3 regions of the Thalassolituus sp. genome follow, and region 1 is predicted to be linked to each of the others. Evidence: predicted binding sites of a transcription regulator. Region 1 holds the regulator's gene; each other region holds the start of a gene.
What was found. Region 1 encodes FNR, which switches genes on or off when oxygen is low (the NO sensors DNR and NnrR bind a similar motif). Its sites were predicted from a motif close to TTGATNTANATCAA; they were not measured.
Positions count from the first base shown of each region.

Region 2: a site for FNR is predicted at 3,688-3,701, ahead of clpB (ATP-dependent chaperone ClpB). Genes of this name have one in related genera too.
Region 3: a site for FNR is predicted at 4,974-4,987, ahead of AC5E51_RS02570 (bacteriohemerythrin). Genes of this name have one in related genera too.

Region 1 is NZ_CFHJLR010000011.1:64,128-71,820, forward strand. It holds gene AC5E51_RS09525 (heavy metal translocating P-type ATPase) at 1-1,203, shown strand, start outside; gene ccoS (cbb3-type cytochrome oxidase assembly protein CcoS) at 1,206-1,439, shown strand; gene AC5E51_RS09535 (sulfite exporter TauE/SafE family protein) at 1,432-2,109, shown strand; gene fnr (fumarate/nitrate reduction transcriptional regulator Fnr) at 2,138-2,902, shown strand; gene AC5E51_RS09545 (hypothetical protein) at 3,157-3,651, shown strand; gene ttcA (tRNA 2-thiocytidine(32) synthetase TtcA) at 3,708-4,670, shown strand; gene AC5E51_RS09555 (hypothetical protein) at 4,676-5,167, opposite strand; gene greB (transcription elongation factor GreB) at 5,232-5,768, opposite strand; gene AC5E51_RS09565 (PGPGW domain-containing protein) at 5,849-6,118, shown strand; gene AC5E51_RS09570 (DNA-J related domain-containing protein) at 6,087-6,728, shown strand; gene AC5E51_RS09575 (polysaccharide deacetylase family protein) at 6,782-7,693, shown strand, end outside.
Region 2 is NZ_CFHJLR010000002.1:109,739-117,431, forward strand. It holds gene ruvC (crossover junction endodeoxyribonuclease RuvC) at 1-319, opposite strand, end outside; gene AC5E51_RS01960 (protease complex subunit PrcB family protein) at 329-724, opposite strand; gene clpB (ATP-dependent chaperone ClpB) at 863-3,460, opposite strand; gene AC5E51_RS01970 (DMT family transporter) at 3,849-4,703, shown strand; gene AC5E51_RS01975 (LysR family transcriptional regulator) at 4,848-5,744, shown strand; gene AC5E51_RS01980 (acyl-CoA thioesterase) at 5,747-6,193, opposite strand; gene AC5E51_RS01985 (carboxy terminal-processing peptidase) at 6,407-7,693, shown strand, end outside.
Region 3 is NZ_CFHJLR010000002.1:236,954-244,646, reverse strand. It holds gene AC5E51_RS02595 (methyl-accepting chemotaxis protein) at 1-964, shown strand, start outside; gene AC5E51_RS02590 (glycine cleavage system transcriptional repressor) at 988-1,503, opposite strand; gene AC5E51_RS02585 (homoserine dehydrogenase) at 1,690-2,994, shown strand; gene AC5E51_RS02580 (substrate-binding periplasmic protein) at 3,142-3,900, shown strand; gene AC5E51_RS02575 (LysR family transcriptional regulator) at 3,970-4,905, shown strand; gene AC5E51_RS02570 (bacteriohemerythrin) at 5,053-5,481, shown strand; gene AC5E51_RS02565 (D-hexose-6-phosphate mutarotase) at 5,465-6,379, opposite strand; gene AC5E51_RS02560 (GreA/GreB family elongation factor) at 6,441-6,920, shown strand; gene AC5E51_RS02555 (lipase family protein) at 7,128-7,693, shown strand, end outside.

The DNA.
Region 1 (7,693 bases):
GCGCAGCAGGAAAAGCCCAAAGTCGCTCTTATTGCCGATAGCATTGCCAGCCGGTTCGTTGCGGCGGTTCTGATTATCTCTGCGTCGGTGTTCAGCTACTGGATGTTTCAGGGCAACGACCATGCCTTCTTTATCGCACTCTCTGTTCTCGTCGTCACCTGCCCATGCGCCCTGTCACTTGCTACGCCAACCACTCTGACAGCGGCAACAACGGCGCTGCGCGAACGCGGCTTATTAATCAGTAAAGGTCATGTTCTGGAAACCCTGCAGTCAGTGAACCGCGTGGTGTTCGATAAAACAGGCACCCTGACGCTGGGGCATCTGACACTGACGGAAGTCCGCCCTGTTGCGGGCGGTATAGAAAACAGCCTGGAGCTGGATCAGGATACTCTGGCCTCGGTAGTTGCATCGCTTGAACAACATGCCAGCCACCCGATTGCGAAAGCCTTCCGTCACTACCCGGTGCTTGCTACCGAAGACATTCAGCACCACCCGAGTCAGGGCGTCAGTGGTCAGGTTAATGGCTACAGATTCCGTTTCGGCCGCCCGGATTTCGTCTGGCCAGAGGGTATTCTTCCGCCCGAGAGCGCATCGGGGCAGTGGTTATTGCTTGCCGATGATAAGCAACCGTTGGCCTGGTTCCTCCTCAATGACACAGTGCGTCGCAGCGCAGGCCCGTTAATTGAAACATTAAAAACCCGCGGTATTGAAGTCGCACTGCTGACCGGCGACCCTTCAAGGTCAGCGACTCTCGTCGCTGACGAACTCGGTATTTCAGACGTGCGCAATGGCCTCAGCCCAGAGGATAAGCTTGCCATCGTGCGCGAGTGGCAAAAACAGGGCGATACCGTTCTTATGGTAGGGGATGGTATTAATGACGTTCCGGTGCTGGCGGGCGCGGATGTCTCGCTGGCTGTGAATGAAGCTACAGATCTGGCGAAAACCAATGCAGATACCCTGCTGACGAATGGTCGCCTTGAAGTCATTGCTGATGCGTTATCAGTCTCCCATAAAACCCGCAATGTCATTCGTCAGAACATCGGTTGGGCGTTACTATACAACCTGATCGCGTTACCACTTGCGGCGGCCGGTATGGTGCCGCCCTGGGCCGCGGCCATTGGCATGTCATTCAGCTCACTACTTGTCGTTCTGAATGCTCTGCGACTGACCCGTCGCCCACCTGCACTTACTGCTGAGAGCTGACCATGGATATTATTTACGTACTGGTTCCCCTGTCGATTGCCCTGCTCGCCATTGCAGTTGCCATCTTTTTCTGGGCTGTGAAAGGCGGCCAGTTTGATGACCTGGATTCGCCCGCGCACAAGATTCTGTTCGATGATGATGAGTACCTGAACGAGCGCCGCGAAGATAGCGTTGAGACCGATTCAGACGCGGATTCAGAGTCAGACGGCGAGCCCAAAAAATCCAAGAATGACTGAACCCTTATCCCTCCTAACCGCCCTGCTACTTGGCTTATTTGGCGCCAGCCATTGCTTGGTCATGTGCGGCGGAGTTGCCGCGGCAGCTGGGCAACTCGACACTCAGCACAGAGTCCGGGCTTCGTTACTGTTCAATTTTGGCCGCATTACCAGTTATACCCTCGCAGGCCTGATCGTCGGTAGTCTCGGGCTGTGGCTGTCGAGCCTGCACGAAGCTCTGATGATCACACTACGTTCAATCGCAGGCGTTATGCTCATATTAATGGGTCTCTACGTCGCGCGCTGGGCACTGTGGCTCACCCGCATTGAGCAAATTGGCCAACTGTTCTGGCGCAGAATTCAACCCCACGCCCAGAAACGACTGGGCCGTTCAGACCCAGCCAGCCAGTGGCTTCTCGGCATGTTGTGGGGATGGTTGCCGTGTGGGCTCATATACAGCACCCTGAGCTGGGTAGCAGCTAACGGTCAGCCTGCGATGGGCGCCCTGACCATGTTTGTTTTTGGTCTCGGAACCTTTCCCGCTATTTTATCCGCTGGGCTGGCCTCGGCATCCGTGATGAATATTATTCGGCATCAGTGGGCGCGAAATATTGCGGGCCTATTATTGATCGGTTATGGTTGCTGGACTTTGGCCTCCGTGTGGCAACCAGCCATGTTCGCAGCCGCTTGATCTAAAGTATTAGAGATCGTTCTTGCCTATGAAAACGTCAGTTAATGCTCCTCTGCGTGGAGCTCAGCCTCATTGTCAGACCTGTTCACTGAATGCTCTTTGTCTGCCTCTTTCCCTGACCGAAAGTGATATGGAGCGTCTGGACGACATCATCCGTCGTGGTCGCCCGATCCAGAAAGGCCAACTGCTGTTTCAGCAAGGTACAGAATTTCAGTCTGTATTCGCGGTTCGTACGGGTGCACTGAAGACCTACACCCTGGCAAGTAACGGCGAAGAGCAGATCACAGGTTTTCACCTGGCCAGCGAGCTGATCGGATTGTCTGGCTACAACGCAGGCACGTATCCGCTGACGGCAAAAGCCCTCGAAACCACAACAGTATGTGAAATTCCGTTGCAGCAGCTTGAACAACTGGCGGATGAGCTACCTGATTTGCGTCGTCAGCTGATGACCACCATGGGCACTGAAATCCGGCACGATCAGAACATGATGCTGCTTCTCAGCAAGAAGAATGCAGAAGAACGTGTTGCCTCTTTCCTACTGGATATTTCGCAACGTTATCAGCGTCGTGGTTTCTCAGCGACTCACTTCCGCCTGCCAATGTCACGTGTCGACATCAGTAACTACCTGGGCCTGGCGGTAGAAACCATCAGCCGAGTGTTCACACGCTTCCAGAAAAATGAACTGATCGAAACACAGGGCAAAGAGATTATCCTGAAAGACAGCGATACCCTATATGATCTCGCGGGACTGACACGCGCCAACGATGAGTGTCTGCATCAGGCTGAGAGCTGATTTAAATTTTGGCTTTTAGCATCCTAATGAGCACACGGACCGTGCTCATCCTCTTTTCGCTCGCCATATCAGACATTGGTCACAGTGCGCAAATATTTGCTTCCCCCTGAGACCTGCATCACTATGCTTCACGTACTGGGCAGTACTATTGAGTAAACATCTGATAACAGGCGCTGCCTGTACCGGCAGTTATTCAGGTACGCTTATTGCTCCTGATATTGAGACTGCCAAAATTACACCCTCTGGAGTTTCTGATGGGTATAGATGCTGATGATTTCCGGACGTACGTTATTCGTCCAACACTGCAGAAACTGGACGCTAACAGTGCCGACGCAGAGCTTTTACTGCTGGGTACTGCAGCCATTGAGTCTGAGCTGGGCTCATTCCTGAAAACAGAGGGGCAACGCACCTCGGGTATTTACCGGCTGCATGGCCTGACGCACCGGCATATCTGGGATGACTATCTTGCAGATCGGCCAGAACTGGCCAGTAAAGTGCGAGGCATTGCCAGCCAACGGGAATTCCTGGAGAACCCGCACGCTGAACTAACAACAAACCTCGCCTATGCGACCGCTATTACCTGGCTCGCCTACGTTCGCCACCCTCAATTCACACTACCCCGTGGCGCCAGTGTGCTGCATCTGGCAACGCTCTGGAAGAACTGTTATCACACCCGTGACGACCTGACTGTACAGGACTTCGTGCAGCGCTACGAAGAACTGGTCGAATCCAGTGACGCTGTGGCCTGATGTTTATATAAGCACCGCATTCTGATATAAAGCGCACCCTACGCATGGGGTGTTGTATGTCTGAATTGAACGTGTCTGAATCTGCTGTTTCGCAACCTGAAGAAGGCTATAAGCCTGAGATCTTCGATCCAGCGGCCGCTGAGCTATCTACAGAAGCTACTGAAGCTGCAGCCAATCAAGCTGAACGCAAATCCAGAACCGAATTCAACAAGCTCCAGAAGCGCCTTCGTCGTAACGTTGGCAAAGCCATCGAAGATTACCGGATGATTGAAGACGGTGACAAAATCATGGTGTGTCTGTCGGGTGGCAAAGACTCTTACACCATGCTGGAAATTCTGATGAGCCTGCAAAAGAGCGCGCCCGTCAACTTCGAACTGATCGCCGTCAATATGGATCAGAAGCAACCAGGCTTCCCTGAGCATATCCTACCGGCCTACCTTGAACAGGTGGGCGTGCCCTACCATATCATCGAGAAAGACACCTACAGCGTCGTTAAAGAGATCATCCCTGAAGGAAAAACCACCTGCGGGCTATGCTCACGCCTGCGCCGCGGTACTCTGTATGGCTATGCAGAATCGATTGGCGCCAACAAGATTGCATTGGGTCATCACCGTGACGACATCATCGAAACTCTGTTTCTGAATATGTTCCACGGCGGCAAGCTCAAGGCCATGCCGCCCAAGCTGCTCAGCGACGACAAAAAGCACGTTCTCATTCGTCCTCTGGCGTATTGCAAAGAAAAAGACATTGAGAAGTTTGCCATCGAGAAAGAATTCCCGATCATTCCATGCAATCTGTGCGGTTCTCAAGAGAACCTGCAGCGTCAGAACATCAAAGGAATGCTGGCTCAGTGGGAGAAAGAACAACCAGGACGCAGTGAAAACATCTTTGCCGCTGTCTGTAACGTTGCGCCATCACAGCTGGGCGATCGCGAACTGTGGAACTTCGAAGGTCTGCAGGACGAACAGGATAAGAGCCACCTGGGTACCCGCATTGACCTACTGGCATCGGACGACTGACCCGCTCAGACTCCGCCGCCAAGCATACGCGTAATATTGACCTGCATGTCGCCGGGAGCACGGAGTAGCAGGTCAAATTCATAACGTCGCTCATTCATCATATCTTCGGCCATCGCCTTCAGGCGGCAAGCATCACGAGCCAGTGTCGGCTGCGGCATTTCAATTCTGACCAGATAGTCTTTTTCGAGAGGCTCGACGGCCAGAGTAGATACCGCAGCCGTCGGAGCTCCTGCAATACCCTTTCTTAGCCATTGTACGAACAGCCCGTGACTGCCATCGTCGTTCTGTTTACGGATCAGACGAATATAGCCTTCAGCATCTTCCGATTTCCACGGGCAAACCTGAGTCACTGCATCGACCCAGACCGGCATTACATAGGCTTCTGACAGCGCATCTTTAGATTCTGGATTCGAACCTGAACCGTGAGCCGCGTGATTATCGGCCAGAGCCAGGGCCGGTATAGCGAGCAGCGTAAGCAGCCATCGTTGCATCATCATGCACCTCCTTTGCTCAAGATTAGTTCATACCTGCCCGTGCGTCATATTCCCGTACGGGGATCACTTACGAGAACTCGGGTGTGGGCCGCTTATCCCAGTCAGGTCGCTCGTACTGTACTTTAGCAATAAAGTACGTCGTCTCACCTTTCGGCAGGCGCACCGTCACCTCATCATCAACGAACTTACCGATTAAGCCTCGGGCCAGCGGCGCATCGACGCTGATATAACCATGCGGCAAGTCGATCTCATCTTCGCCAACGATACGGTAACGCAGGATCTCGCCCTCTTCGTCTTCCAGTTCGATCCAGGCACCGAAGAAAACCTTATCCAGATCTGCGGGCGGGCGATCGACTACGGTGACTGCCTCAATACGCTTGCCGAGAAACCTGAGACGACTATCAATCTGTCTCAGGCGCTTTTTACCGTAAATATATTCCGCGTTCTCGGAGCGGTCTCCGAGCTTAGCCGCGTCAGAGACCTCCTGGGTTACCTTCGGGCGTTCGCGGCGCCATAAAAAATAGTGCTCGTCTTCAAGGGCTTTCAGCCCGCCCGGTGTAATCAGGTGCGCCCGGCGCGGCAGCGGCTTTTTATTTTCGGTCATCGTATTGCAACATCTGGTCAGTAGTTTGAGCGCACACACTACTTGCACGCGCCCTTTGAGGCTTTTCTAAAGCATAACTAATGATCCGACGCAGTGTAACTCTTGTCGGCGGCGTCCTTCTGATCGTTGCCGGGCTACTCGTTCTGCCATTGCCTGTACCCGTTGGTTTACTGATGATCATCCTTGGCGTTTCGCTGCTCGTTCCAGCGATCCCCGCTCTGTCGCGTTACCTGAAGCGTCTGCGATGTCGTTATCCGGTGACCTCAAGGCGTCTGAATCACATCAGTCCACGCCTTCCCGGCTTTGTCCGACGCGTGATTGAAGAAACGGACCCCGATAGACGAAGCTGACGGCTCCGCTCTGTGCTACCTTGTGTGCATGGAAGAAGACACTCTCAATCTGGTCACCGACCTGTTAGCGACTTACCTTGCCGACGGACACCGGTGCCCGGAATACGAACTGATCCGGTGGTTACAGGCCCCAGAGCAAGGCATATTTCGTAAAGATGCCCTGAGCGATTCTATGACTCTGTTCCGGGCTAACTTCATCGTCATGCATGCCCTGTATCGATTGCGAAATCGTTGGCTTGAGGATGCGCGGGGTTACCTTCAGATCAGTGCACTGGATATAGGACTCGTTCCTTTAAAAACTGACAGCGGGAGCGACCTGCCCGACCAACACGATGCACTCGCTGAGTATTATCTCGATCTGAACAATCTGGATACAGATCAGGCCAGCGTCGACGCCCTGTTGAACGATTTCTGGCAGCGCATGGTCATACCAGAACATTACGACAATGATCTGGCAGTACTTGAGCTGACGCCTCCGGTAGATCTCAGTACCATCCGACAGCAATACCGACGGCTGGCGAGTCAGCATCATCCAGACAAAGGCGGCGACGCAGAGGCCTTCCGCAAAGTCAGCTCCGCCTATCAACGATTACGCTATCGGCACGGCTAACAGCTGACCACGATAGAAGCTATTACGAATAGAGAGCCAACTCTGAGGACTATATGACGCACCGATTGATCTTTGCTGTATTCATTATGAGCGCCCTGTTTCCGGGCCTGGCAAACGCACTGGTGATCCTGCAGTACCACCACGTCAATGCTTCGACCCCGGCCATTACCAGTGTGACACCCGAGGTCTTCCGCGAACATATGACCTTGCTGGAAGAAAAGAACATGACCGTGGTGAACCTCGAAGAAGCGCTGCAGTCGATCATGACCGGTGAGCCCTTACCCGAGCGTGCCGTCGCAATTACGTTCGACGATGCGTATCTGTCAGTCTACGAGAATGCCTGGCCAGAACTTAAGAAACGCGGCTGGTCATTTACTATGTTCACCAGTACTGACCCGGTGGATAAGAAATACGCCGACATGATGACCTGGGATCAGCTTCGCGAGATTAAAGACGGTGGAGCTGTCATTGCCAACCATACACGCAGCCACCCCTACTTACTGGAAACCCCTGAAGGTCAGGATGCCGAAGACTGGTGGGAAAACGAAATCAAACAAGCGGAAGCACGTATTAAGGCAGAGACCGGATCATCAACCCGTATGTTTGCCTACCCCTACGGCGAGTACACACTGGAGATGGCCGAATGGCTAGAAGATCATGGTTACATTGCTTTCGGTCAACAGAGCGGCGCCGTTGGTCAGAGCGCTCATCCGCAGGTCATAGCGCGGTTCCCGGCCTCTGGGGTGTATGCCAACACAGACACTCTTGCGACCAAGCTTATGAGCCTGCCGTTTTCGATTTCAGCCGATCAGGTGCGAGACCCCGTACTGGAAAATAACCCACCAGAACTCACCCTGACCATTGATGTGGACGACTTCAAGCCCGCGCAACTGCAATGCTATGCCGCCGGCGCTGGAGAGTTGGATATAGAAACGTCTGTCGAAGGTAAAATCATGACCGTGGAG
Region 2 (7,693 bases), on a different contig from region 1:
TAGTGCGAGGAGCATATTCGTGCACAGGCAAGGACGCCAGCTGAGCAGCCAGAATCGCAACGCCGCGAGCCTGGCCGAGCTTGAGCGCTGAGTCAGCATTTTTCCCCATGAATACCTGCTCAATGGCAAATTCCTGAGGGCAATATTGCTGGATCAGCTCGGAGACGCTCTTGTATATGGTTTCGAGCCGCTCAGGCAGCTCGCCGGTGCCTGCGCGAATGCAGCCGCTGGCAATGTATTCGATTTTACGACCGCCAACCGAATTAATCAGACCAAAGCCTGTAATACGCGAACCAGGGTCAATACCGAGAATAATCACTAGTAAGGATCAGTTCGCTGCGTTCTCAAACACCCATTGCTGACCAGAATCTTTATTCTCGACGGTCAGACGCTGCCAGTCTTCGGGTAGGGTCACACGGGTGCATGGGCTTGTGATCATCTGCGCCAGTATTGCGCCCTCTTTTGGGCCGGAGACCTGATAAGCAATACGAATGCTGTCGCCTTTCCGGCTTTGCTCATTCAATTGAACGGCATAGCCCGGAGTCGGTTTTTCACCAGCCCCAATGGTGAGTACGTCATCCACCACGGTGACACTTGGAATTGATCCACAATGCAGGTCTGTACTTGCAGCCAGGTCGAGTTGCGAAGTCGTACCGGCACAGGCTGACAGTACGGCTGCAGACGCAGCCACCAACAAAGAGGAAAATAAACGTACGCTCAACATCATGAATCCCTATAAAAAAGCCGATACCCAGAATAGATATCGGCAAGTATACAGGCCGCTCCCTGGCCTGTCAGGGGACACAAAGCACCGCGGTGCTGGTTAGCGTCAGGACTTGTCAGGCTTTTACGACCTCAGCGATCAGCCTTCTCGTGCGGAGAATATAAATTCATCATTCTCTACATCCGCGACAATGGTGCTGCCCGGCATAAAGCGCCCCGACAGAATATCCTGTGCTAATGGGTTCTCTATCCAGCGCTGGATCGCACGTTTCAGAGGACGCGCACCAAATACCGGATCGTAGCCCACATCCACCAACTTACTGGTAGCAGCATCCGTCAGCTCCAGAGACAGATCGCGCTCGCGTAAGCGCTCATGCAGCATGTGCAGCTGAATGTCCGCAATGCCGCGGATCTGATCTTTCTCCAGCGGATGGAAAACCACAGCTTCATCAATGCGGTTGATGAATTCCGGACGGAAGTGGCTGCCCACGACTTCCATCACCGCATCGCGCATCGTTTCATAATCGCTGCTGCTCTCTGAGGCCATGGTCTGAATCAGATCCGAGCCCAGGTTCGACGTCATCACCAGTACGGTGTTTTTGAAGTCGACACGTCTGCCCTGACCGTCAGTCAGCTGTCCATCGTCCAGTACCTGAAGCAGGATATTGAAGACGTCCGGGTGCGCCTTCTCGACTTCGTCCAGCAGGATGACCGAGTAGGGTTTGCGACGCACGGCTTCGGTCAGGTAACCGCCTTCTTCGTAGCCAACATAGCCCGGAGGCGCGCCGATTAAGCGGGCTACCGAGTGCTTCTCCATGTATTCCGACATATCAATACGGATCATGGCGTCACGACTGTCGAACAGAAAACCGGCCAGCGCTTTACACAGCTCGGTTTTACCGACCCCGGTTGGCCCAAGAAACAGGAATGAGCCGTTCGGACGATTCGGGTCAGAAAGCCCCGCACGAGAGCGCCGCACCGCATTCGAGACCGCCGAGATCGCCTGATCCTGACCAACCACAGAATCGTGCAGCACGTCTTCCATGCGCAACAGCTTCTCGCGCTCGCCTTCCAGCATTTTGGTCACGGGCACGCCGGTCCACTTAGAGACCACTTCGGCGATTTCATCTTCCGTCACTTTGTTACGCAGTAGCGTAAACTCCTGCGTACCTGTGGTTTCGGCTTCATTAGCCGAGGCCACCTGTTTTTCCAGCTCTGGAATACGTCCATACTGAAGCTCTGACATTTTCTGCAGATCACCTGAACGACGCGCGGCATCCAACTCCAGTTTGGCCTGCTCGAGTTCTTCTTTTGCCTTACTGGCACCTTCGAGCAGAGCTTTCTCTTTCTTCCAGACTTCTTCGAGTTCAACGTACGCCTGACCGGCTTTGTTGATTTCTTCGTTCAGGTCGCTGAGTCGCTTACGAGCGGCATCGTCTTTTTCTTTGCGCAGGGCTTCACGCTCGATTTTCAGTTGAATCAGACGACGTTCAAGACGATCCATTTCCTGAGGCTTGGAGTCGATCTCCATGCGGATGACCGACGCAGCTTCGTCCACCAGATCAATCGCCTTATCCGGCAGACGTCGGTCAGCGATATAACGCTGCGACAGTTTAGCCGCCGAGACGATGGCACTGTCGGTAATTTCGACACCGTGGTGAACTTCATAGCGCTCTTTAAGGCCACGCAGAATGGCAATCGAATCCTCAACGCTGGGCTCATCCACCAGCACTTTCTGGAAACGACGCTCGAGCGCAGCATCTTTTTCAATAAACTCGCGATACTCGTCAAGCGTGGTCGCACCGACACAGTGCAACTCACCGCGTGCCAGTGCCGGCTTGAGCATGTTGCCCGCGTCCATCGCACCGTCGCTTTTGCCAGCGCCGACCATAGTATGTAGCTCGTCGATGAAGAGAATGATCTGCCCTTCTTCTTTCGAGACGTCTTTCAGAACGGCTTTGAGACGTTCTTCAAATTCGCCACGGTATTTTGCACCGGCGAGCAAGGCGCCCATGTCCAGCGACAGAATACGCTTATTCTTCAGGTTTTCTGGCACTTCACCATTGATGATGCGCTGCGCCAGCCCCTCGACCACGGCGGTTTTACCCACACCTGGAGGGCCAATCAGCACCGGATTGTTTTTAGTACGACGCTGCAACACCTGAATAGTGCGACGGATCTCTTCGTCACGGCCAATCACAGGATCGAGCTTGCCAGCTTCTGCACGCTCGGTCAGGTCGACACAATACTTGCTCAGCGCCTGTCGGCTGTCTTCTGCGTTAGCGTCGGTCACTTTTTCTCCACCACGCATATCTTTGATTGCTTTCTCAGCGTTTTCGCGGGTAACGCCCGCTTCTTTTAAGGCCTGACCTGAAGGGCCACGCTCATCCAGTGCCACCAGTAGAAAAATCTCGCTGGAGACAAACTGATCGCCGCCCTTCTGGGCTTCTTTATCGGCGAGATTCAGTAAGCGGCCCAGCTCGGGGGCCAGCTGCACATTGCCATCCGGCGAGCTGACTTTGGGCTGATCACTGAGAATGGCACGTAAGCGCCCTTCGAGGTTACTGACGTTTGCTCCACAACGACGCAAAACGTCTTTTACCGAACTGTCGGTCTGCTCGAACAACGCCAGGAGCACGTGCACTGTGTCAATCTGATTATGATCCTGACCAAGCGCGATACTCTGACTCTCAGCCAGGGCGTTCTGAAGGCTTGTTGTTAAACGGTCCATACGCATCGTTTCGTTCTCCTGCTCATGGTTAGCGCGCTCCCGGTGAGGGCTGGCGAGCTAACCGAGTTTCAATTTCGATTTAAATCTCTGGGCAACTATCTATTCAGCTATTTGGCTATTTGGCTATCTATGTCGCTGCCTGTTTAAGTGTCTGGTCTGCAGTCTATATGGCGATAAATTAATAAATTTCAACAACTACAAATATAACTTTAGTAAAATTCATTTTTAATTCATTGATACAGCGCAAGCTTACTCCGAAGACCATTCAATTCATCAGACAGCTCGATTCATGCGTATAATCCGACGCCTCTGACGGCGCGCTGTAGCGTCTATCACTCTCTATATAGTGTCAGTCGGGCTTAGCTCAAGGGCACGGCTTACTGTTCTGGATGTTATGACCTCAAACTTGCGACAAGCGGCTTTATTTCTGATCGGCGGAGAGGCTCTGCTGGCCATCATGGGTGCGTTGATTAAGTACCTCTCAGAAAGCCTGTCGACAGAACAGATCGTGTTCTTCCGCAACGCGGCTGGCCTGATCATTCTGATGCCTTTGATTCTGCGGCAAGGCACCACGTTGCTGAAGACCTCAGTCTGGCACTGGCACCTGATGCGCGGGCTGGTCGGCGTCAGCGCCATGTACTGTTATTTCTGGGCGCTCGGACACATGCCCCTGACTGAGGCATTTCTGGTGAAACTCTCCAGCCCCTTCTTTATGCCACTCATCGGCTTATTGTGGCTTGGCGAGCGCGCAGGTAAGTACAGCATAGCCGCTGTATTTGTCGGCTTTGCAGGTGTTGCCTGTATTCTCAGACCCGACGACAGCGCATTTACTTTTATTGCACTGGTCGCCCTGCTCGGTGCTTTTCTCGCTGCCCTGGCCAAAGTCACGATTCGACGCATGTCTGAAACTGAATCCAGTCAGACGATCGTGTTCTACTTTGGCGTCATTGCGGCCCTAGTCAGTGCCCCCGGGGCAGCCGTGACCTGGCAACCTGTGTCAGCGGACCTATGGGGCTGGATACTTCTTCTCGGCCTTGTGGCCACGCTCGGCCAATTGGCCCTGACCCGAGCCTACCGCACGGCGCCCACAGGTAAGGTGGGGGTTTATGCCTACAGCGCTGTTCTCTATGGCGCGTTGATGGGCTGGCTTATCTGGGATGAGATCCCGATGTGGACGACCTGGCTGGGCGCCTCGTTAATCATTGCCGCGGGCTTCATCAATCTCTATAAGCCATCCAAGAAAGCCTGATCTTCAGTTGGCAGAATCTGGCTTTTATTATTTCCTTTTGTTTAACTATAAGTGGATTATTTCAATCATTCCCTACTTTAAGGAAAAGCCAGACCGCTTTTCATTGGGGAAAGAGTTCAGCCAGACAACCAGAAAGGACAGCCCATGTCGCGCGTCGATCCGTTACAAACCTTTGTCTCGGTGGTCAGATCCCGAAACTTTTCTAGTGCGGCAGAATCTCTTGGCGTAACCCCTTCGGCCGTCAGTAAGCAGATCAGCGCTCTGGAAGAACGCCTTGGCGTCCGCCTGCTAAACCGGACTACCCGCTCGGTCAGCCCGACGGAGGCCGGCCAGATGTTCTACCAGCATTGCGAGAACATTCTCGATTCCATCACCGAAGCCGAAAAGCTGGTAACGGACTTCGACGATACGCCCAAAGGCCGGCTACGCATTACCGCGATGTCGAACTTCGGGCGCAAGGAGCTGGCTCGTATATTCAGCGATTTTTCTGATAAGTACCCGGATGTGAGCTTTGACCTTCACATATCGGACCGACCACTGGATATCGTGAAAGAAGGGTATGATTTTGCGCTGCGCATCGGCTCACTGGAAGATTCCCGCCTGATCGCTAAGCCAGTGGCTGAGCAACGCATCGTTATCTGCGCCTCTCCGGCTTACCTCGAAAGGTGGGGCACGCCGACCACGCTAGAAGAAGTGATAAGTCATCGTATTCTGGTGGTGGCGAACGCCGAGTACGCGCGGATCAACTGGCTACGCCAGTTCGAGAAAGAAAACAACTTCACCCTGGCCAATATCGAACGCAAACTCACAGTGAACGACATTGACCTGATCTACGAGGCTTGCCTGGCTGGTATGGGGATTACTGCCCTACCGACCTACGTGGCAGAGCGTCATATCCGCAATGGTGAATTAGTCCGCCTGTTCAGCGACATGGAAATCCCGGTGCGCACTATCAAGGTAGTGTTCCCCCAGAATCGCTATCTGGCGAACAAAAGCCGCGCTTTCCTGGACTTCCTCACGGCCTACTTTAACAACGGGTAATACTATTCAGTGACGGGAGTGACGTCAGGAGCACAGCGCTCATAAAATACCGGGGGAACCCGGCTGATGCGACGCTCATCAAAGTCAAAGAAAACGATACCCGTCTTTGCCTTGGCCACGACTTTGTTCTGACTCTCATTGACGACAAGGTAAACGAAATCACAGCCGTATTTGTTGAAATCAGTGATCCCGACCTTGAAAGTCAGGCGATCCGCCACAAATGATTCAGAAACGAAGCTCACAACGATGTCAGTCACCATCAGGCCAACACCGCCGATATTGAACTCACTGAAATCGTAGTTATGCAGATACCGCAGGCGCGCTTCGTGGAGCAGCGATATCATTCGGTCATTTCCCAGGTGATTACCGTAATTGATGTCCGATACCCGAACCGTAAGGTGTGTAGAAAAGGTAAAAACGTCGGGCAATTCAAGATTAACGCGTGCCACTGATGGCTCCTGTTGTCTTATATGAGTTACAAATTCGGCGTGAACCCGACGCTTCTTCACAAAACAACGGGGATTTACGTTGGTATCAGGCTCTCTGTTAGGGTCTACTATTAAGTATTAACGCATGTCCGGGCCTGACTGGACGAACGGCGCACATGGTAGCGGCGCTGACTCATAAAGACAATCGCAGGAAACAAAGGATCAGGTAAAGCTATGATGCATACCGGCAAACGCCTTCTTCTCTCAGCCATCGCTGTCGTACTCACCCTCGCGGGCATCAGTGCGAATGCGACGATTCCTGAGATAAAACCCGGCACCCCGTTTACTCCACTGGAGCCAACGCGGGAAGAAGCGATCACAACACAGCAGATCATGAGCAACCTGCTGCGCGGGCATTACGAGCGTAAGCGCCTGAATAACGATCTTTCGTCGGAAGTCCTGAACACCCTGCTGGATGACCTCGATGGCACCCACAGCTATTTCCTGGCGTCTGATATCGAAGAGTTTGAGCAATTCCGTAATCACCTGGATGAAGCTCTCAGCCGTGGAGATATGAAGCCTGCGTTCTACATCTACAATCGCTTCCAGCAACGCGTCAGTGAGCGCCTGTCCTTCATGCTAAATGAGCTGGAGAAGAAAGCGAAAGATTATGATTTTAACGGTAAAGAAGTTCTGGAGTTGGATCGTGAAGAGACTCCGTGGGCATCTACCAAAGCAGAACTCAACCAGCTCTGGCGTAAGCGCCTGAAGAACTCAATGCTGAACCTGCGCCTGGCAGGCAAAGAGGATGAAGATATCCTCGAGCTGCTCACCAAGCGCTATCAGAATCAGCTCAACCGAGTGCATCAAAGCCGTCCGGTTGACGCGTATCAGACCTTCATGAACGCGGTTACCCGTACCTTTGATCCACACACCCAGTATTTCTCGCCACGTAACTCTGAGAACTTCAACATCAATATGAGTCTGTCGCTGCAGGGCATAGGCGCAGTTCTGCAGACAGAAGACGAGCACACCAAAGTGGTTCGCCTGGTACCGGGTGGCCCAGCCTCCAAAGCAGGCAACCTTGAACCGGAAGACAAGATCATCGGCGTTGCTCAGGGCGATGAGGACATGGTCGATGTGATCGGCTGGCGCCTTGATGAAGTCGTGGACCTGATCCGCGGGCCAAAAAGCTCGACAGTCCGCCTTGAGATCCTCAGCGGTGCCGTCGCCACTGCAGAGCCGAAAACGATTTCGATCGTCCGTGACGAGGTAAAACTGGAAGAACAGTCTGCGCAGAAAGAAGTGATCGAGATCCAGGACGGAAAAGAAACCCGCCGCATCGGTGTTATCGATATTCCGACCTTCTACATCGACTTCGAAGGCCGGATGAATAACCTGCCTGATTACCGCAGCACGACCCGCGACGTACGCCGTCTGGTCAATGAGCTTCTGGACGAAAAAATCGATGGTCTGATCATCGACCTTCGCAGTAATGGTGGTGGTTCACTGGAAGAAGCA
Region 3 (7,693 bases), on a different contig from region 1:
TCTGTCGGTTCAGTCTTCTGGTTTCTTTAACGATCCACTTGCTGCGCAGGTCTATCATAATCGCGATGATGCTGCTGGGCAGGTGGCGATGGCACTCACCAGTCAGAATGCACGCTTGGATACTATTCTCACCCGTATCGAAGATGCTGCTCAGGCCATGTCGGTAAAAACTGCTGAGGGATTGAGTAAGTCTATGAGTGCGCACGGCCAGATAGAAAAGCAGCAGGGTGAAAGCCAGCGTATTACTGAGGCGATGCGCGAAGTCAGTAATGCGATCGAAACAACGACCAAAAACATCCATGAAACGGCGGCTAACTCGGTTCAGGTTCAGACACTGGTTAAGTCAGGGACAGACCTGGCATCAAGTACCCACAAGGCCATTGAAGCCCTGAATGAGATCACTGAAAAAGTTACGGAGACGGTCCGGACCATTGAGTCAGAGACCTCACGGATTTCCGCCGCAGCTGGTGTCATTGAGGATATTGCTGAGCAAACTAATCTGCTTGCTCTTAATGCGGCAATTGAGTCGGCACGAGCCGGAGAGCAAGGCCGTGGATTTGCTGTTGTGGCCGATGAAGTACGGACTCTCGCTCAGAAAACTCAGGATACAACGAGCGATATCCACCGTGTGATTAACGATTTGTCGGTCAGCGTTTCTACTGCAGTCGACATGGCGGCAGGAGGTTCGGAGTCGGCAGCCGGTGGTTTGAGCAAAGTGAATGAAATGGAAGTGATGCTGAAGAGCATTTCATGCGCTGTGGATGATATCGCTACTGTATCGGACTCAATGGCCGAGTCGGCAGAGCGTCAGGCGGTGCTGACTAATGAAATGACGGAGCAGGTCGGAAATGTATCAGAGCTGGCTAAGGGCTCACTTAGCCAGTCTAACGAGGCCGCGTCGACGATGCAGGACATTGGGCGTCTCTCCACCGGTCTGCGCGAACTGGTTCAGCGCTTTCGCTGACAGGCACCGGATTATTCCGAAGATTAGTCGTTCTGAAGCTCAACCATCAGGTCGTCTGAGAGTGCTTCCAGGGCGTCACTGACGTCATCATGATCCAGGGTATCCGGTACACTGGCGCGAATTTCACTCCTGAACAGAGGAACTGCAGACATCTCTGCAGGTTCGCAACTGGTGCTCAGCTCGAGTACGTTTACGCCTATCTGCGCCAGGGCTTGAGATACCTCCCTGACAATGCCCGGGCGGTCATTCCCTACCACACTAAGGCTGACAATGTGAGTCGCCTTAGACGCGAGGGGAGTGGCCGGATTTTCAACCCGGACCAGAAGCCCGGAGCTGTCGAGGCTGGACAGAGCGGCAACTAACTTACTCTTGTGTTCACTATCGATACTGATGCGCAGGATTCCTGCGAATTTGCCTGCCATCTGAGCCATACGGCTTTCGAGCCAGTTGCCCTGATGATCGGCAATCACAGAAGACAACTTCTCTACAATCCCTGGTTTATCGTCAGCAATGACGGTCAGAACGAGAAAGTCAGGCATGCTTGATCCTTACGAATTATTTTTAGATCAGAAACGTTATCACAGGCTTATGAGGCTTCCTATTCTAATGCAGTAATTTATACCCTCAGGGATTTCGTCCAGCCTCTAATATGATACATTTATGCCCCAAACCCTTATGGGCATGGCAACAGGCCATGTCTGATCGACCTGACAGGAGATTTGATCTTGAAACCGGTAAAAGTAGGTATCTGCGGTTTAGGTACAGTAGGCGGTGGTACATTTAATGTACTGACTAATAATGCGAAAGATATTGCACGCCGTGCCGGTCGGGACATTATTATCGAGCAGGTTGCCATGCGTCATCCAAACCCGGCGGTGGAAATCGGCTCGGTTAAGACGACAGAAGATGTTGCCGACGTCATCAGCAATCCTGATATCGATATCGTGGTCGAACTGATTGGTGGCTACACCGTAGCAAAAGACGTAGTGATGGGCGCCATCGAAAACGGCAAGCATGTCGTCACTGCGAACAAGGCTCTGATCGCCGTTTACGGCTCTGAAATCTTTGCTGCTGCGGAAGCGAAAGGCGTGTCTGTGATGTACGAAGCCGCTGTCGCCGGTGGCATTCCGATCATCAAGGCCATTCGTGAAGGTCTGGCGGCAAACCATATTAACTGGCTTGCAGGTATCATTAACGGTACCGGTAACTTCATCCTGACCGAAATGCGTGACAAAGGCCGTGATTTTGCCGACGTACTGGCAGAGGCCCAGGCGCTGGGGTATGCCGAAGCTGATCCGACGTTTGACGTTGAAGGTATTGATGCTGCACACAAGCTAACCATTCTTGCGTCGATCGCTTATGGTATCCCGCTTCAGTTTGAGCATTGCTATACCGAAGGTATCAGCAAAGTGGCTCCAGAGGACGTTGAATACGCAGAAGAGCTGGGTTATCGCATCAAGCACCTCGGGATCAGCAGCCGCACCGAGAAGGGCATTGACCTGCGTGTGCATCCGACTCTGATCCCTGAGCACCGTCCGATTGCCAAAGTCGACGGCGTACTTAACGCTGTGACCGTAAATGGTGATGCCGTAGGCGATACCCTGTACGTAGGTGCTGGCGCAGGAGCTGGGCCGACTGCATCGGCGGTAGTTGCTGACATCATTGATCTGGCACGAACGCTGGAAGCACCGGCGTCGGCAAGTGTTAATCACCTGGCGTTCGATAGTGAAAGCATCGATAACCTGCGTGTACTGCCGATTGAACAGGTAGAAACTGCATACTATCTGCGTATTCAGGTTCAGGATCGCACCGGTGTACTGGCGAGCATCGCGACGACGCTCAGCGAGCACGACATCAACATAGAGGCTCTGATTCAGAAAGAGCCGCGCATGGAGAATGATCTGGCTCAGATCATTATCCTGACCCACAAAGTGGAAGAAGCGCGTATGAATGCTGCGATCGAGGCTGTTGAGAGCCTCGACAGTACACACGGTAAGATCACTCGCATCCGTGTTGAGCATCTCGACTGACCGCTGTAACACCGACGTATGCGACACAAAGCGGAGCCTCAGGGCTCCGTTTTTTGTCCTGTCTGACGGTCTTTACGGATAAAATAGAGGCGTTCTTATGTGTTTAGCATATTCTTAACCAGTAGTTATTCGTTCAGGACAGGGCTTATGTTGAGTCGAATCGTAGTTTCTCTGGCTTTTATGCTAGGAATGTCGTTCTCTGCGGTCGCAGAAGAAAAGGTCGTACGACTCGCTTCTCTGGAATGGGCGCCATACACCAGTGAGACACTCAAGAATCAAGGGGCGACTACAGAAGTAGTGCGTCGTGCCTTTGCAGCCATGGGATATGAGCTTCAGGTAATTTTTTACCCATGGGAGAGAGCCGTCAAAATGGGCAGCGATGGCAGTCACGGCCTGGATGGTTTCTTTCCGGAGTATTATCGTGAAGACGTTAATGAGGGCATCGTGTTTTCGGATCCGGTTGGATACGGGCCTCTTGGCCTTGCACAGAGGGTTGATATGGTAGTCGACTGGAAAAAGCTCGAAGATCTGACGCCATACACCATAGGTACCGTTCAGGGATATGCCAATACCATAGAGTTTGATGAACTGGTTATTGAACAGACCCTGAATGTCAGTGAAGCTATGACAGATGTTACCAATCTGATGAAACTGGTTTACGGCCGGGTCGATCTCTCGGTTATTGATCAACACGTATTCGCTTATTTACTGGCAACGAATCCTGAACTCAATGCAGTACAGGATCAGTTGTTGTTTCATCAAACGCTGCTGGAGATAAAGTCTCTCTACGTCTGTTTCAACGAAGGCAGTGCTGACCTTGCTGAAATCCTTAATCAAGGGCTCGCCAAAATTGACATACGAGCCATGCAGGACGAGATATTCTCTGATTATTACCTGAGCAAATGAATATCGTTTTTCCATTTATCAGGTGAATAGTGTAGTCTGCGCACATGTTTCCTCCTGCGCTGTTCTGCCATGAATCTTGATCGTATCGACCTTAACCTCCTCGTATATCTCGACGTACTGCTGCGCGAAGGCAGTGTCACCAAAGCTGCTCAACAGCTGGGTATTACTCAGCCTGCCATGAGTAATGGTTTGCGCCGACTCAGAGATCTGTTTGGTGATCCGCTGCTGGTGCGAACGTCTGATGGCATGACAGCAACAGAGCGTGCTCAGGAGCTACAGCCGGTGATCCGCAAAGCTTTGGGTGAGTTACAGATGGCCCTGCAGCCACAGGAAGAATTTGACGCCAGAATCAGTCACCGGGTGTTCCGGATTATGGTGAGTGACTATGCCGAGTCGACACTCGTTCCTGAACTGGTAAAGCGTCTCAGGACAGATGCGCCGGATGTTATTCTTGATGTACTGACCCCGTCTGACGTTACTTTTAAAGACGTTGAAGCAGGGAAGGTCGATATGGCGATTAACCGCTTTGATGAGATGCCTCAATCCTTTCACCAGATGGCTCTCTGGCAGGATGACTTCGTTTGTCTGGTGAATCCAGACCATCCCAATGTCGACCGATTTGATCTGGACGCTTACCTGTCCAGTAAGCATATCTGGGTAAGCAAAACCGGTATGGGCGCAGGGGTCGGTATCGATCCGGAAAAGGTCGTGCGTCTGGGCTGGGTGGACAATGCATTATCAAAGCTGGGGCAAAAGCGAAAAATATCTGTATTTACCCGTCACTATCAGATGCCAGCGCTACTTGCGCTCAATAATGATCTGGTTGCTACTTTGCCTCGAAAGGTAGCCGATATGCAGGCCGAATCAGCCTCTCTGCAGGTGAAAGAGCCTCCATTCAAGATCCCTCCGTTCGAGCTCAAGATGGCATGGTCCCCCTTACTACAGCATCATCAGGCACATCGCTGGTTACGGCGTACAATCGTTGATGTAGCGCAGTACTGTTAATTTGCTCCTCCTATCTGTTGATTGCTTGTAGTCTGCTTGTGGCGAATTGTCCGGATTTGTCACGCTGCTTGATTCACATCAAGCCAATGCCCTCCACTTAGGACACAATAGAACCTGCTGATAAGAGTATTAATTCGGGAGGGGCCCATGTCCATGATGTTCTGGGATTACCCGCAGTTGCCGGTTCAGTTTATGAATCGTGAACATGAGACCTTTGTGGGTCTCATGAATGATGCAGAGCAGGCGCTGACGATGGGGACCTTCTCGGTTCAGCACTTGAAACGGCTTGTACAGCATTGCCAGGAGCATTTCGCACACGAAGAGCGTGAGATGCAGAAGACGCACTTTCCAGGTTTCGAATTACACAAGAAACAGCACGATCGTGTGTTGCTGGAGATGACTGAGCTTCTCAAGGGATATGTCGCGGCTCAGGACATTGAGCCATTGCTCAGGTACCTGCAGGACATATTACCTGAATGGTTTACTCAGCACATTCACACACTGGATCAGGTGACGGCGCAATACCTCACTGCCGCCTATGCCAAATCAAACCGTCGGGCTAAATTGATCGGTTAACCAGGGTCATGCGCAAAGTATGGCTTTCGCCAGGCTCAAGCGATACTGCGGCGTCCATAACATCCGCGGACTCAACGCAGAACATGTTTTTCCAGGCGTCATTCTCAAACTGACTCAGGCGTGCTCCTTTATCAATCCACGGGTTCCAGACAATCGCAGTGCGGTTATTTCCGCTTAAAATCATGGTTGAGCCGGGAGATTTCAGGGTGAGATCGCGGCTCACCGCGTAAATCCGGTCGGTTTCTTCGACGAATGCAACAGGTCCGTTCTGCGTTTTGGTTACCCAGCCATCGAGGGCATCGATATATGACTCATCTTCAAGTCCGGCGATGCTGGTCTGGTTAATATCGGTCGTAGGGAAATAGGTATGCAAGGCCTGAGAGACTGTGACCTTTTTCTGCCTGGCAGTTGTTGTGAGAGCCAGTGTCAGCGCGGAAGCCGACATGGTTATCTCAAGTTTAAGTGAGGCCTCGCCGTTCCAGGCTGGGTGTGCGGGATTCTCAAGAGACAGGCTGAGTACAATGTCTGAGTCAGATTCAGCGACAGAGGTCAAGCTCCAGTCCTGAGAGCGGGCGAAGCCGTGTGCTGGTGCATTGTCACCGGTGATATGTGCTGCCACAGATGACGGATTCTTAGCAGCATCACCGAACCAGGGCCAGCAGATGGGGATTCCACCACGCAGAGAGGTGCCGGTTTTATATTCTGCAGCCTCGCTTAGCCAGAGCCACTCTTCGCTCTGGACGGCAAAGCGCAGCAGCTGTGCGCCTTGTATCGCCAGATCTGCACTGAAGTCGGTATGGCGAACCAGGATCACTGGCAGAGCATCGCGCATTTCTACCGACAGGTATTGAGTATCGCTCAGTTGCTCGCGCAGTGCGTTATACTTCTGCAGAGTCATAAGGCAGTTCCGAATCTGGGAATTTACGTCGATGATGACACAGTGCTGGTGGGATAAATAGTTGAATAAACAATTACTTAAAGACGCGTTACTGAGATCACTCGACGAAGAGATCAATGCCGCATTAGCGGCCGCAGGTGAGGCACATGCAACGGCCTCGCATGGCGAAAATAAGCCCGAGAACCAGTACGATACTCTGGCGCTGGAGGCGGCTTATCTCGCCCATGGGCAGTCTGAGAGAATTCTCCAACTGCAACAGGCCAGAATAAACCTGAGCCGCTGGGTCGCTCCGGATTTCAGTGAGTATGACTCGGTGCGGATGGGCGCCTGTGTGGTGCTTCTTTCTGAAAATGACGAGGAAAGAAGCATATTTATTGCCCCTGTCGGTGGTCGTGAGCTGGAATTTGAAGGTGAGAAAATACTGGTGGTCAATCAGGAAGCTCCTGTAACCCGACGCCTGTGTGGCTTACAGATTGGCGATGAAGTGGAGCTGACTCTGGGGGGGCGCAGCAGCCTCTGGGAACTGCTCGCTATTCATTAATTTTCCATTTCTCTCTTTTCTCTTCTCTGGTGTCGGTCTTGGCACGCCACCCCAAATAGTATGTCGCATTATTAGTGGTCAATGCAGGTCAATTGTCGTGTCTTACCGATTGAGTGCCTGCGCCAGAGCAAAGTGTCATAGACCTGTTATTCGCCGCTGTCATATATCTGCTCTTCGATTCATAAAAGAGCAGCTAAGGACAGTCTCATGCGAACGATCTCACCGTATAACACTAAACTCGATAAACATAATGCTTACTGGATGGCGCGTATTGCTGAGGCCGTGTACGAGTGCACTTCTGACTGTGATCAACTGCCTAATGAAGCCACGATTCTGGCTGGGCTCAAGCAAGATGATGATGGCTTTCGCTCTGTTATGGGAGTTGATAAAAACTCGGCGCAAGCGGCTCTCGTTGAACACGACGATTATCTGTGTATGGCGTTTCGCGGCACTAACGAGTTGGCTGACTGGCTTGATAATCTTAATGCGTTTTCTACACCGCAGCTCTTTGGCGAATTTCATCGTGGTTTCTGGTTGTGTTGCGAAGATGTCTGGGCGCCTATGTTTGCGCGTTGTCTCGAATTACAAGGTGAGAAAAAGCGACCCGTGTTTCTGACTGGGCATAGCTTGGGTGGTGCAATGGCAACCATTGCGGCCGCGCATTTTGTTCAGATGGATAAACCCTTCACCAGTGTATATACCTTTGGACAGCCGCGGGCGATGACGCGAGAGACAGCGCAGATTTTTAATATGGAGTGCAAGTCGCGTTTTTT